DNA from 4 places in the Micromonospora sp. NPDC048909 genome. Region 1 is predicted to be linked to each of the others. Evidence: riboswitches for the same ligand, from Rfam matches in the RefSeq annotation. Region 1 holds a riboswitch; each other region holds the start of a gene.

Region 1 (3,585 bases):
GCCCTCGGCGCGGCGTCGGCGACACGCCCGTCACGCGATGCGACCCGGCGGCGCCGACGGTAGCGTGGTGCCGTGCCTTCCGTCGCGCTCACCTGTCCCCTGTGGTGGGTCGCGCGATGGGCGGCCCGGCTGCTGACCAGCCTCGCTGTCCTCGGTGCCCTGAGCCTGGGAGCGTCGGCCACGGACGCGCCGGCGCCGGCGGTGGCGCCGGTGGCCGGCTCGGTCGCGGGGCACCACGCCGGCGCCGACGACACGCTGGCCGCCGAGCAGCGGGTTCCCACCGGCGTTCTTCCCTCCGTGGTGGCCGGTCCGGCCGCACCGGCGCCGGCTGGCGCGTCGACCGTGGTGGTCGCCGCGGACGTCCGGCCGCCGCTCTCGGCCACGCCGGCCGCCCGGGCGCCCCGGGCCCCACCGGCCGCCTGATCGCACCCCGCGCAAGCCGCCCGCCGCCGCGCCTGTCGAACCTCCCCGCCGCGCCCGCCCGACGACCCGATCCGGGCTGTTCCACTGCCCCAGCTCCGGGCAGCCCGACAGTGGCCCGCGATCACGCCGGAAGCCCCGGCCGTCCCGCACCCGCCTCCGCTGCCCGTTAGGTGCCGTCAATGGAGAAGACCGTCCTCTACCAGTTCCTGATCGAGGTGCCGCAGGCCGCCGCCATCTGGTCGGCCCTGCTGGTGCTGGCCCTGACCGTGCTCACCGTGCTGGTCGCCCGCCCCGAGCGCGACCGACCGGACGACACCCCGCCTGCCGCCCCGACCGAGCGGGAGCTCGCCGCGGCCGACGCCGCCGACCTGCGCCGGTACGCCGACGAGGTGGCCGTCGCGGCCGCCGGGGCCGCGCAGACCGCCCGCCGACGGCGCGCGGACTGGCTGGCCACTCAGGCCGAGGCCGAGCGGGCCTGGACGGCGTACGACGAGGCGGAGGCCGTTGCCCGGCGGTTCGCCGGCGCGGGCGCGTTCGGCCCGCCCAGGACACCGCACACCCCCGCCGAGTACGCGGCCCGGGAGCGGCACCTGCACCGGGCCGCCACGGCGGCGCACTGGCGCGGCGAGCTGACCCTGCGGCAGCTCGGCGACGTGCTGGCCCACCGCAACGGCTGGGATCCCCGGCGGCACCCGGTCGAGCAGGAGGTCCTGCTGGCCCGGGTGATCCGGGACGGCAAGCTGGCCGAGCACCGGGCCGCGGTGCAGCGGGAGCGGTCGGCGTGGCGGGACGCCGAGTTGGCCGCCGAGTCGGCCCGGACCCTCGCCGCCGAGGCGTACGCGGCGGCGGCGCGGCTCCGGCCGGCCCGGGTGCCGGCGCCCCGCCGGGCCGAGGGCATCAGCGCCGCACGGGCCACCGTCGGGCGTTGGCGGCCGGCCCGGGTGGGCTGATCCGACGATTGTTCCGTGACCCCGGTCACAGAGCGCCGGAAACGGTCAGCCGGAACAGTGGGCACCAATCTCGCAGGGGTTCCGGGGCTGTTGTCGCCGACCTGTCCGATTGTCGCCCTCCGGTGCCGGCAGAACTGCTCGTCCCATTGAGTCACGCCAGTGTCCGTACGCGCAAAAAAAATTATCATGATCGACGTTTACGCAGGTGGGTAAGGGTTGGCAGGGTCCATACCTACCAGTAGTGTCGGCGCGTCCGGTGCGGTAACCGATCGCAAGAGGCGACGCCGCGCCGACCCGCCTAATCGAGTTCCACGAGCCGGGGACCCACAAGCATTTCCGGGGTGAATCCGCGAGCCACGGCCCGCGGTAGGGCGATCTTCCCGCCCGAATCCGTCAGCTAACCCGGTCGGCGGTGTCGGAAGGAGTTCAATCCTCGTGTCATCCGCTCCCACCCCTTGGTCGTCCCCACCTCTCCACGGCACCGCGGTGCCCGCGCTCGCCCGCCCCGTAGCGGCGAGCTGACCCCGGCACCCGCGTCTTCCGCCCGGCCACCGGGCGTTCCCCTGAGCGGTCCACCACCCGCGGACGAGATCCGCGCGGTCACGCCTGCCTGTCCTCGGACGCCGGCGCGGTGCGTCGCTCTTCCCCTCAGTCCGTGGAGGATCCCGTGAAGCACACCCTCAAGCGCCAGCTCCGTCGTCTCGCCACCCAGCGTCCGGTGCAGGTCGCCGCCGCGTCCGCCGCGGCGCTGGTGCTCGCGTCCGGCACCGGCGCGCTGCTCCACAACGGCGACGACAAGCCCGTCACCCAGCACGCCTCGGCCTCGGTGGCCGAACTGCGCAGCGACAGCGTCGCCTCCCGGGGCGAGGCCCGGACCAACCCCTCGACCAGCAGCTCGCCGTCGACCGCCGCGCCGTCGGCGGCCAGCCCGGCGCCTGCGGTCAAGAAGGCCGTCGACCCCGACCTGACCCGCAAGCCGGAGCCGCCGAAGCCGCCGGCGAGCAAGATCCTGGACTACGACTACCAGGCCCAGACCACGTACTTCTACTGCGGCCCGGCCGCCACCCGCAACGCGCTCAGCGCCGCCGGGATCGAGCGCAGCCAGGACGCCCTGGCCACGCAGCTCGGCACCACCGAGATGGGCACCAACTCCGCCGAGGACACCACCCGGGTGCTGAACGCGGTGGTCAAGGGCGACCCGTACCGGACCCGGATGTTCCCGGGCGCGCCCAGCCCCGCCCAGATGGACCGGCTCCAGGCCGACGTGGTGGCCGCGGTCAGTGACGGGCGCGGCGTGGTCGCGAACATCGTCGGCGACGCCACCGACGTCGACGGTGGGTGGCACTCCTTCTCCGGCGGGCACTACATCGCCGTGGTCGGCTACCGGGACAACGGCCGGACCGTGAAGATCGCCGACTCGGCGAACCCGGCGGTGCCGTCGTACTGGATCACGACCATCGACCTGGCGAACTGGATGGCCACCCGCGGCTACTCCGCCTGAGCAGACAGCAGGACGTCGGGCGTCGGCTCCCTCAGGGAGCCGGCGCCCGCTGCGTTGGTGGGCGGAATCCTGTCGGATCCGCTACCTCCGGCTGTCGTCCGCCGACCGGACACTCGCCCGGCAGCCGGGCCGGTGGCACACTGCGGACCATGGTCGATGACACCGGTACCCGCGCCGACCGCCAGCCCGTCCTGCTGCTGCTGCACGGGCTGGGCGCCACCGGCGAGGTGTGGCTGCCCTGGGCGCCGCTGCTGGAGAGCCGGTGGGCGGGACGGTGGCTCGCACCGGACCTCGCTGGGCACGGCTGGTCACCGCCGCTGCCGGCGTACTCCTTCGGCGCGCTGGCCGAGCGGGTCGCCGCCGCGCTGGCGCCGGGCGACCGGTTGGTCGTGCTGGGGCACTCGTTGGGCGGCGTGGTCGGGCTGGCGCTGGCCGCCCGGGCCACCGGGCTGCCCGTGGACGCGGTGATCGGGCTCGGCATCAAGGCCGTCTGGTCCGAGGCCGAGCTGGACAAGGCCGGCGAGCTGGCGACCCGACCGGTCACCTGGTTCGCCAGCCGGGACGAGGCGGCCCGCCGCTACCTGCGGGTCTCCGGGCTGGCCGGGCTGCTGCCGCCGGACCACCCAGTGACCGAGGCCGGGCTGCGCCAGGTCGACGGTCGCTGGCGGCTGGCCATGGACCCGGGGGCCTTCGCGGTGGGCAGGCCGGACC
Region 2 (3,585 bases), on a different contig from region 1:
GGCGCAGGCGGCGCACCTGGGCCTGGCCAGCCGGCTCGCCGCGGTGCTGGACGCGGCCCCGGGCGGCCCGAGCGCCACCGACTGACGGTCAGCGCGCCGGGCGTCCGGCCACCGCCGAAGGGCGGCGGCTCGCCACCGGCGCGGCCGCCCGGCGCGGCCGGCCCCACGGCTTGTAGGTGGAGAGCACGGTCGCGATGATCATCAAAGTGGTGGACACGGCGGGCGCGATCACCAGGTCGGCCCGGTCCCTCGACGGCAGCGTGGCGCCGAGTTCTCCGGCGGCGCGTAGGTTCGGCGTGAGCAGCAGCAGCACCAGCCCGACCATCACCGTCGTGATGAGCAGCTTGACCAGCACCCAGCGGTGCCGCAGCAGTCCCCACGGGGTGAGCAGCGCGCTGGCCACGCCCACCAGCCAGACCAGCACGCTGAGCGGGGCGAAAAGGGCGGTGCCGATCAGCGCGGCGACCGGGTAGACCACGGCCGGGTCGGCGCCCCGCTGCACGGAGATGCCGAGGGTGAGCAGGACCAGGTCGGTGCCGAGCCACCCGAGCGAGGTGACCAGGTGCAGCGTGAGCAGCGCCTTGCGGGTGCGGGGCGGTATCCGGGTCATGCCGCCGATGCTGCCCGCGCGGGCCCGCCGGTTCGTCCGGCGACCGACGACACCTCGGCTACGCCCGGCGACGTAGCGCTGCCGGTGGCGACGCCACGGCGTGCGTACGCCGGGCGGCCCGCGGTGCGGACCGCCCGGCGGGCCGGGTCAGTAGACCGACAGGTGCACGTGGTTGGTGTGGTCGCTGGACGGGTCTCCGCCCGCCCCGCTGTACGACTTCCAGCCGCTGCTGGGTAGCCAGATCTGCCGGTACCAGATCACGTAGAGCACGGCGAGCCGGTCGGAGTTGCGGATGAAGTACGCCGCCAGGTTGTTGCCGTAGGTCTTGTCCCCGCCGGTGGCGTCGCCGCCGAAGCCGCCCTTCTGCGCGGCGAAGTCGCAGGCTCGACCCTTTGGATGCTCGCCCGAGCCACCGTTGCGGTGGCAGGAGACGTACCGGGTGAAGCCGGCCGCCTTGGCCTGGTTGAGCGCGTGCAGCGTGCGTGGGGTGATGCAGCCGGTGGCCGGGGTCGGGTCGTTGACGCTGCACGACTCCGAGGGCCAGGAGCCGTCGGAGTTGCGCCGGGCCGGGGTGGCCGTCGCGGTGGAGGTGCCCCGGTTGGAGACGTCCGCGGCGCGGGTGGCGTTGTTGTTGGCGACCGTCAACGCCCGCTCGGCCTGCTCCTTCCGCTTGGCCATCACGGTGACCTGCTTGCGCTGCTCGCGGATCTCGCCGTCCAGCGCGGCCCGGGTCCGGTTCGCCTCGTCCCGGGTGGCCAGCAGCTCGCGCAGCACCCGGTCCTCGTTGGCGGCCACCGCGTCCAGGGCGGCGGCCCGGTCCATGAAGCCGTCCGGGGAGCCGCTGTTGAGCAGCGCCGACATCGCGCCGAGCCGGCCGGTGCGGTAGGCCACCCCGGCGATCTCGCCGACCTTGCCGCTGCGCACGTTCAGCTCGGCCTCGGTGGTCTTCAGCTCGGCGCCGAGCTGCTGTTGGCGCTTCACCGACCGGTCGAGTGCGCTCTTCGCGTCGAGGTAGCCCTTGCTAGCCGCCTCGAGCTGGGCCCGCAGCGCGGGGGTGCCGCCCTCCTCGTCCTGCCCGGGGGCCGCGGCGAGCTGCCCGGCCGGGGGAGCGGCGCCGGCGGCGGTGCCGGGGGCGATCGCGACGCCGAGGGCGAGCGTCGCGGCGATCAGGGCCGCCATTCGGGCGGCGCGTCGTCGTACGGGTGCCACTGGTGGCATGCACATGTCCTTCCGTCAGCCGCCGACCGGGTTAGCTGACGGGTTCGGGACGGAAGATCCCTACCGCTGACGCGGATGCACCCCACGAACGTGGTTCCCCGGCTCGCCGTGCGGCGATTAGGCGACGGTCACCGCCGGCGCCGATGGGCGCCGCCTGGCGGAGGCCGGGACCGAGCCTACCGGTGCCAGGGCGACCTCTGCAGCAGAAGTGACAGAGGGTGCTGCTGTGGTTACCGGAAAATCCGGCGTAAGCGGACGATAGCCACCCTGAATTAAGAGAGTCCTCATCACCACTCCACCGACCCGCAGGCCCCGGAGGTCGCTCCGGGCTCGATCTGCAACGTGGCGTGCTCGATGTGGAAGTCCTCGCTGAGCGCCGTCCGGGCGGCGGCGAGCACCGCGCCGACGTCGGCCCCGGGCGACATGGTGAGGTGCGCGGAGGCCACCTCCATGCCCGAGGTGAGCGTCCAGACGTGCAGGTCGTGGACGCCGGCCACGCCGGGCACCTCGGCCAACCGGTCGTGCACGGCGGTCACCTGCAGGTGCTCCGGGGCGGCCTGGACCAGGATGCGGACCGCGGCCCGCCCGAGCCGCCAGGTGCGGGGCAGGATGAACACGCCGATGGCCACCGCGACCAGCGGGTCGGCCCACCACCAGTCGGTCACCGCGATGAGCGCCGCCGCGCCGATCACGCCGAGCGAGCCGAGCAGGTCGCCGAGCACCTCGAGGTAGGCGCCCTGCAGGTTGATGCTCTCCCGGGCGGCCGAGCGCAGCAGCGCGAAGGCGCCCAGGTTGGCCAGCAGGCCCAGCGTGGCCACCACCAGCACCGGGCCGGCCAGCACCTCCGGCGGGTCGCCGAAGCGGCCGACCGCCTCGACCACCACGTAGACCGCGACCCCGGAGAGCAGGACGGCGTTCGCCAGCGCGGCGAGCACCTCGAGCCGGTAGAGGCCGAAGGTGCGTTGCGGATCCTGGTTGGCGTGTCGGCTGGCGGTGATCGCGGCGAGCGCCATGCCGATGCCGAGCACGTCGGTGAACATGTGCCCGGCGTCGGAGAGCAGGGCCAGCGAGCCGGTGCGGAACGCGGCCACGGCCTCGACCACCATCAGGCCGCTCAGCAGGGCGAAGGCCGCCCAGAGCCGGCCACGGTGATGCTGCGCGGCGTTCGCCACCGACCCGTGGTGGTCATGACCTGCGCCCACCAACTCACCCTCCGCCGACGGTCCGGACCGGTCAAATATATGCTCACATTGCTATGTGTGCAAGTAATCGACCGCGCTCAGTGGCGGCGGTGCCTCGCACGGTGTCAGCCGGTCGGGTCGATCGTGGTGAGCCGCTGGGTGGCCCGGGAGAGCGCCACGTAGAGCGTCCGGACGCCCGAGCCGGGGTCGGCCCGGATCTCGCTCGGCGCGACCAGCACCACCCCGTCGTACTCCATGCCCTTGGCCTCCAGGCTGGTCACCACCTGCAGCCGGGGAGCGTTCAGCGGGCCGAGCCAGCCGGCCACCTCGTCCCGACGCGGCACCGGCGTGATCACCCCGACCGTCCCCTCCACCTCGCCGAGCAGCGTGGTCACCGCCGCCATGGTGGCGGTCCGCACCTCGGTCGCGGGCACCACCAGCTCGACCGGGTCGACCCCGGTCGAGCGGACCGCGCTGGGCAACGTGAGGTCCGGGTAGAGCCGGCGGATCTCGGCCGCCGCCACCGCGAAGATCTCCGCCGAGTTGCGGTAGTTGGTGGTGAGGGTGAACTGCTGC
Region 3 (3,585 bases), on a different contig from region 1:
CCACCCGACCCGGAGCAGGCCCTAGCCGAGCTGCGGGCGGGCAACCAGCGCTTCGTCACGGGCGCCCCGCGCCACCCGAACCAGGACGTCGAGCGGCGGGCCGAGGTGGCCGCCGAGCAACACCCGTTCGCGGTGATCGTCGGCTGCGCCGACTCACGACTCGCCGCCGAGATCATCTTCGATCGCGGCCTGGGTGATCTCTTCGTGGTCCGCACCGCCGGGCACACCGCCGGTCCGGAGGTGCTGGGCAGCGTCGAGTACGCGGTCAGCGTGCTGGGCGTCCCGCTGGTGGTGGTGCTCGGGCACGACTCCTGCGGCGCGGTGCAGGCGGCCCGGGATGCGGTCGCCACCGGCACCCCGCCGCCGGGACACCTCGGTGCGGTGGTGGACGCCGTGGTGCCCAGCCTCCGCCGGGCCGCCGCCGAGGGTGTGGACGACATCAACGGGATCGTGGACATCCACATCGCCCAGACCGTCGAGGCCCTTCTCGGCAACTCCACGGTGCTGGCCGCCGAGGTGGCCGGTGGGCGGTGCGCGGTGGTCGGCATGTCGTACCGGCTCGCCGCGGGTGAGGTGCTCCAGGTCGCCGAGGTGCCGGCGGGGGGATCCATCGCCCCGGTGGGCCTCGACGCGCCGGCGGGCGCCTAGCAGGGTCGACCCCGGCCCGCCGGTCGTGGGCGGTCAGCTCGCCCGGGTACGCGAAGGGCCGCCCCACGAGCGCGGAGCGGCCCTGTCGTGCGGATGTCGCTAGAGCAGCGACATGTGCACGTGGTCGGTGTGGTTGGAGGGCCCGCTGTAGGACTTCCAACCGGTCGCCGGGAACCAGATCTGCCTGTTCCAGATCACGTAGTAGATGCCGAGCCGGTCGGCGTTACGGATCAGGAACGCGGCCACGTTGTTGCCGTACATCCGGGTGTCGTTGTTGTGCCACGGCGCGAAGCCGCTCTTCTGCAGTGACCAGTCACAGGCGCGGCCCTTCGGGTGCTCCCACGGGCCGCCGGAGCGGTAGCAGCCGACGAACCGGTTGAAGCCGGCCCGCTTGACCTCCTTGTACGCGTGCAACGTGCGCGGGGTGACGCAGCCGGAGGTGGTGGGGTCGTTCTCGGAGCACGACTGCGGCTTCCAGTCCCCGTCGGCGGTCCGGCCCGGGCCGATCCGGGCGACCGGCGAGGTGGCCGAGACCAGGCCGCCGGTGAAGCCCTTCCCGCCGACCAGCGCCAGCGCCTTGTCCGCTTCGCGCTTCTGCTTGGCCATCACCGCGGTCTGCTTCTGCTGCTCGCGTACCTCGGCGTCGATCGCGAGCTTGGCCAGTTCGGCCCGGCTCTTGATGGCGTTGACCTTGGCAAGCTTCTGCCCGTTGACCAGGTTGAGCTCGTCGAGGCCGGCGGCGCGCTGGACGAACGAGTCCGGGGCCTTGCTCTCCAGCAGCACGGCCATCGCGCCGATCCGCCCGGTGCGGTAGGACTGAGCGGCGATCTGCCCGACCTGCGGGGCCAGCGCGTCCAGCTCGTCCTGCGCCCGCTTCACCTCGAGGGCGAGTTCCAGCTGGCGCTTCTTCGACTTCTCCAGCTTGATCTTGGCCGAGGAGTAGCTGCGGTTGGTCGCCTCGATCACGTCGTTGAGCAGCTTGGGCTCGCCGTCCTCCTCATGCCCGGAGGGGGTGCTCGGGGTGGGCGCGGCGGACGCCGGGAGGGGCCCGGCGAGCACGGCCAACGCGGCGAACACGGCCACCACAGGTGTCAACCAGCGGCGTAGGGGTGCCGTCACAGTGTTCCCTTCCATCGACCGCCGACCGGGTTAGCTGACGGGTTCGGGGCGGAAGTGGCCCCTACCGCTGGCGCGGATTCACCCCGGGTACCTGGGTTCCCGGTTCGCCCCTTGGCGATTGGGCGGTGGTACCGCAGGCGCCGCTGCGCGCCTTCGTCGGTAACCGGCAGCGAGGTTACCTGAGAGTCGACCCGTGGATCTACGTCCGGATGCCGACTAAAACCGTCATTTCGCCATTGCGCTGGGTGATCAGTGACGTGGTCGTCAGGTCGTGGGACCCGCCTGATCACGCTGCGGAGTGTCACCATGCGCTGTCTGTGCTCCTGTCCGGGTCGGGCCACCACTTCCGGGTGGCGGGGGATGGTTCCGGATCTCCGGCCGGACCGGGCCGACCCGCACCGAGCGCCTCCAACGCCTCGGCCCGGTCCGGCGCCGGCCGGGCGGCGGGGGTGGTGGGAGTGCCGTCGCCGGCGCGCTCCGGCGTTCCGTCGTGACCGGCCGTGGTCACCAGCGCGGCCAGCGCGGTGGTCAGCGGTACGGCGGCGATCAGGCCCAGCGTGGCGACCGCGCTGCGGACGATCTCCTGGGCCAGGAACTCGCTGGTGAGGATCTGGCTCACCCCGCGGGAGTCGGCGGTCAGCAGGAGCAGCAGCGGCAGCGAGGCGCCGGCGTACGCCAGCACGATGGTGTTCACCGTCGAGGCGATGTGCGCCCGGCCGACCCGGGTCGCGGCCCGGTAGAGCTGCCGGCGGGACAGGCCCGGGTTCGCGTGGGCCAACTCGGTGACCGTGGCCGCCTGAGTGACGGTGACGTCGTCGAGCACGCCGAGTGAGCCGATGATGATGCCGGCCAGCAGCAGGCCGTGCAGGTCCACGTCGGCCTGGAACATCGACAGCGTGGTGGCGTCCTCGCTGCCGAAACCGGTGAGGTGGGTGGCGGCGGTGGCCAGGGTGCCGAGCAGCCCGGTGAGCACCAGGCTGCCCAGGGTGCCGAGCACGGCCACCGAGGTCTGCGCGGTGATCCCGTGCGTCAGGTAGAGCACCACGAACATGATCAGCGCGGCGCCGACCACCGCGACCAGCAGGGGCGACCGGCCCGCGCTGATTCCGGGGAGGACGAAGGCGAGCAGGATGGCGAAGCTGGCGGCCAGGCCGGCGAGTGCGGCCACCCCACGCCACCGGCCGAACGCGACGATGGCGGCGGCGAAGACGACAGCCAGCCAGATCAGTGGCGTGCCCCGCTGGTGCTCCGCGATGTTCCAGCTGCTCGCCGTCGGATCGGCCGGATCGGTCAGCTCGACCAGGATGATCTCGTCGCCGGCCTCGACCCGTGGCGCCCCCGGACCGGCCGGAATCGGGGTCTGCACCTGCTGTCCGGCGGCCGGGCCGGTGTCCACCCGTACGCTGACCGTGCCGCAGGGTTCCGACCCGGTCTCGGGCGCGCCCTCGGGGACCTCCGGCGCGGGCGGGCAGGACTCGCTCACCACCCGGGTGACCGTGCCGTGGTAGCGCGGCACGTCGGCACCGGCCTCCGGCTCGGGCGAGTTCCAGGGCCAGAGCACCAGAGCGGCGACCACGGTGGCGAGGACGAGGGGGACCACCGTCGCGACGAGGATCCGTCGCACCCGGGGCGGGGTGGACGGAGCGGGACGGGTGTGGTCGGCGCCCAATGCGAGTCTCCCAACGAATCCGAGGCGGGGTACGTACCGGCGGGGCGAACGGTTCAGCGCCGCCGGACGACCACCGGGGTAGGCGCCTCGGATGGCGCCAGGGTGGTGCGACGGTGACCCACCGTGAGCGCGACGCCCGACCGGTTCCG
Region 4 (3,585 bases), on a different contig from region 1:
GCAACGGCGAGATCGTCTGGTAGGGCACCCCGGCCGGATAGGCCGCCTGCTCCGGGTAGGCCCGCCCGTAGACCGGCACGGTCGCCTTCCCCGGCCGCGGAGTCACCACGAAGCCGGTCGCCCACTTCGCGGTCCGCACCGCGGCGGGGTTGTGGAACCACGCCTTCTGGCCGAGGTACCAGATCGCCGTCCAGTCGCCGCGCACCTCGGCCACCGCGTACGTCTGCCCCGCCGAGGCGCGGGCACCGTGGTCCGAGATGTACATGGTGTCCGGTGTGCCGTCTGGCCGCTCGGCGAGGTCGTTGACGAGCGGCGCGTCGTGGCTGGGCGCGCTGTGCAGGATCACCGCGGACGAGCCGCGCAGCGGGCAGGGCTCGGCCGGCGGCGGCGGGGTCGGCACGCCGGGCGGCTGCTGGTTGCAGCCGATGAAGGCCGGCCGGTTGGTGGTGACGTCCGGGTCGATGGTGACCAGGCCGGTCCAGGCCGTGCCGGTGGTCCGGAACGGCGCCCTGAGCAGGTCGAAGTAGTGCGACCAGTCCCAGTAGGGGCCCGGGTCCCAGTGCATTCCGGCGACGGTGGACGCCACCGTGCCGGGAACGTTGTCGTGCCCGATGATGTGCTGCCGGTCCAGCGGGATGTTGAATCGCAGCGCCAGGTGCCGCACGAGCTTGGCCGAGGCCCGGTACATCGCCTCGGTGTACCAGGTGCCGTGCCCGGCGAAGCCCTCGTGCTCGATGCCGATGGACTTGGCGTTGACGTACCAGTTGCCGGCCTGCCAGCCGACGTCCTTGGCCTTGATGTGCTGGGCGACGTGGCCGTCCACCGAGCGCAGCGTGTAGTGCCAGCCCAGGTAGTCCGCCTGCTGCACCAACCCGACGCTGGGGCCGTAGTAGCCCTCGGTGTCGTGGATGACGATGTACTCCAGCTTCTGCTGCGCCGGACGGTTGCCCAGGTCGTGGTTGCCGTAGTCGCCGGCGCCCGGGCCGTACTTCTCGTAAGGCGCCGGGATCCACTCGCAGCCGAGGCCGACCGGGCACTCCAGCCCGTCCGGCCGCTCCGCCCGACGTAGCCCGAGCTGGTGCAGCCCGGACTGGTCGGGGCTGACCGCCCGGGCGGCGAGGGTGACCTGGTGGCCGTCGTCGGTGCGGCGGCTCGCACCGGAGCGGAGCTGGTCGTACACCTCGTCGGCGAAGGCCGCGGCGGTCTCCTCGGTGTCGGCGCCCGAGTAGCGGGCGACCGCGCCGTACCACGCGGCCGGGTCGGTCCTCGCGCCGAGCGGGCCGCCGAGCTCCCGCTGGTACGCGGCGAGCAGCGCGGCGCCGCCGCGGATGTTGGTGGCCGGATCGGAGCGGAGCGCGTCCACCGTCGCGCCGGTGAGCGTGGCGGCGGCCTGCATGGTCTGCACCGCGGCGGCGAGCGGGGCGTTCCTGCTCGCGGCGGCGCCGGCCGGCGCGGTGACGGTGAACGGTCGGGACTCGTCACCGCGCGGGTCCTCGTGCGCGTCGACGTGGAAGCCGGCGGGCTGCGACGTGACGTGGGCGACGTCGGTCAGGTGCAGCGGCCCGAACCCGCCGCTGGTGCTCGGCGTGCCGGCGTGGGTGTCCCAGCGGGACTCCAGGTACGAGACGCCGAGCAGGACGTTCTCCGGTACGCCGTACTCCGCCGCCGCGGCGGCGTACTGCTGCTGGCGGTCGTCGGGCGGCGCGGCGGTGGCCGGGCCGCCGCCGAGTGGCACGGCTGCCGCGGCCGTGACCACGGCGGCGGTGAGCAGGGCGCGCCTGCTCCTCGACAGGGTTGAACGGTGCATCGAACCCCCCAGGTCGGACGGGTAGGGATGGGGTCACCTTGGCCCTGGCGCGACCACTGCGTCAATACCTTTCCATCTATCAACATTCACGGAAGGAAATCTTCATGACGGACCGAGGGTGCGCCACCGCGACTCGGGTACGGAGTGTCACGGCCCCATGGGTTGCGGATCGATAACGACCATCTCTACTCTGGTCATTCGTCGGCCCGCCAACAGTTCCGTCCAGCCGGGGCGGTAACGGTCCGACACCGCCGAGTCGCTCGCGAGCGAGCCGGGGACCCAGGTTTCCGGGGTGAATCCGCAGTCACTGCGGTAGGGCGCCTACCTTCCCGCCCGAACCCGTCAGCTAACCCGGTAGGCGGTCAGGAAGAAGGAGTCCGGAGCCCGGTGGCCCACCAAGCCCCGCGGCCTCCGTCCGAGTGGCCGGCGACAGCCGGCCCGGTGACGGTTGCGCCGCGCCCACGCTGGTCCCGCTTCACCCTCATGCTCGCCGCACTGCTCGGCGTCGCCGTCGTCCTGACCGGTGGCGCCAAGGCGGCCCACGCCGACCCGTCGGTCGCCGAAATCGAGCGCCAGATCGACGAGGACTGGAACAAGCTCGAACCCATCATCGAGCGGCACAACGCCACCCGGCAGGACCTCGCCGCCAAGCGCAAGCAGGCCGACGCGCTGGGTGCCCGGATCAAGCCGCTGCAACTCCAGGTCGACCAGGCCATGGACAAGGTCAGCGCGCTCGCGGTACGCGCGTACAAGGGCGAGAACGTCCTCACCATCAACGCCGTGCTCGGCAGCCAGAGCCCGAGCGAGGTGGTCGGCCAGCTCGAGCTGCTCGACCGGTTCGCCCACAACCAGCAGCAGGACGTGCAGCAGGTGGCCAACCTGCGCGACCAGCTGGCCCGGCAGAAGGCGCCGCTCGACGAGATGGTCGCCCAGCTCACTCGGACCGAGGCCCAGCTCGCGGCCAAGAAGAAGCAGATCAACGCCGAGATCGACCGGCTGCAGAAGCTCCGGATCAAGGTGTACGGCAACGGCGGCGGCGGTTCGCTGCGGCCCGCCCCCTGCCCGGCAACCTATCCGGGTGGAGCCGCCGGCACCGCGGTCAAGTTCGCCTGCGCCCAGATCGGCAAGCCCTACGTGTGGGGCGCCGAGGGCCCGAACTCGTACGACTGCTCGGGCCTGATGCTCGCCGCCTGGGCGAAGGCCGGGGTCTCGCTGCCGCACAACGCGGCCCAGCAGAGCCGGGTGACCAAGAACGTCAGCCGGGCCGAACTGCGCCCCGGTGACCTGGTCTTCTACTACAGCGACATCCACCACGTCGGCATGTACGTCGGCGGTGGTTGGGTGGTGCACGCCTCGCAGGCCGGCGTACCGGTCAAGATGAAGAAGGTCGACGACGGCCCGATCCACAGCTACGGCCGACCCGGCTGATCCGCGTACTGATGAAAGGGCCCGCTCCGATGCCGGAGCGGGCCCTTCGTCGTGCCGGGATCAGCGGGTCGGCCAGGCGCGCCAGTTCTGCCAGGAGCGGCTCGGGGTCGGGCCCCGCTGGCCCTGGTAGCGCGAGCCGTAGACGGCCGAGCCGTACGGATGCTCGGCCGGCGAGGAGAGCCGGAAGATGCAGAGCTGCCCGATCTTCATGCCCGGCCAGAGGGTGATCGGCAGGTTCGCCACGTTGGACAGCTCCAGCGTCACGTGGCCGGAGAAGCCCGGGTCGATGAAGCCGGCGGTGGAGTGGGTCAGCAGGCCCAGCCGGCCGAGGCTCGACTTGCCCTCCAGCC

Evidence for each region. A riboswitch is a leader RNA that binds a small molecule or an ion and turns the genes downstream of it on or off. The one in region 1 is predicted to bind cyclic di-AMP.
Region 2: linked by a shared signal. The riboswitch ahead of AB0C04_RS07095 (hypothetical protein) and the one ahead of AB0C04_RS23715 (C39 family peptidase) in region 1 are both predicted to bind cyclic di-AMP.
Region 3: linked by a shared signal. The riboswitch ahead of AB0C04_RS03630 (hypothetical protein) and the one ahead of AB0C04_RS23715 (C39 family peptidase) in region 1 are both predicted to bind cyclic di-AMP.
Region 4: linked by a shared signal. The riboswitch ahead of AB0C04_RS01355 (NlpC/P60 family protein) and the one ahead of AB0C04_RS23715 (C39 family peptidase) in region 1 are both predicted to bind cyclic di-AMP.

The regions. Positions count from the first base shown of each region.
Region 1 is NZ_JBEZFU010000009.1:183,611-187,195, reverse strand. It holds gene AB0C04_RS23725 (hypothetical protein) at 73-423, shown strand; gene AB0C04_RS23720 (hypothetical protein) at 603-1,373, shown strand; cyclic di-AMP (ydaO/yuaA leader) riboswitch at 1,659-1,800, shown strand; gene AB0C04_RS23715 (C39 family peptidase) at 2,029-2,874, shown strand; gene AB0C04_RS23710 (alpha/beta fold hydrolase) at 3,024-3,585, shown strand, end outside.
Region 2 is NZ_JBEZFU010000002.1:188,699-192,283, forward strand. It holds gene AB0C04_RS07085 (SRPBCC family protein) at 1-85, shown strand, start outside; gene AB0C04_RS07090 (hypothetical protein) at 89-610, opposite strand; gene AB0C04_RS07095 (hypothetical protein) at 758-1,828, opposite strand; cyclic di-AMP (ydaO/yuaA leader) riboswitch at 1,833-1,962, opposite strand; gene AB0C04_RS07100 (cation diffusion facilitator family transporter) at 2,116-3,030, opposite strand; gene AB0C04_RS07105 (AAA family ATPase) at 3,135-3,585, opposite strand, start outside.
Region 3 is NZ_JBEZFU010000001.1:754,294-757,878, forward strand. It holds gene AB0C04_RS03625 (carbonic anhydrase) at 1-648, shown strand, start outside; gene AB0C04_RS03630 (hypothetical protein) at 748-1,767, opposite strand; cyclic di-AMP (ydaO/yuaA leader) riboswitch at 1,771-1,902, opposite strand; gene AB0C04_RS03635 (YibE/F family protein) at 2,069-3,436, opposite strand.
Region 4 is NZ_JBEZFU010000001.1:276,379-279,963, forward strand. It holds gene AB0C04_RS01350 (N-acetylmuramoyl-L-alanine amidase) at 1-1,807, opposite strand, end outside; cyclic di-AMP (ydaO/yuaA leader) riboswitch at 2,047-2,182, shown strand; gene AB0C04_RS01355 (NlpC/P60 family protein) at 2,249-3,235, shown strand; gene dcd (dCTP deaminase) at 3,296-3,585, opposite strand, start outside.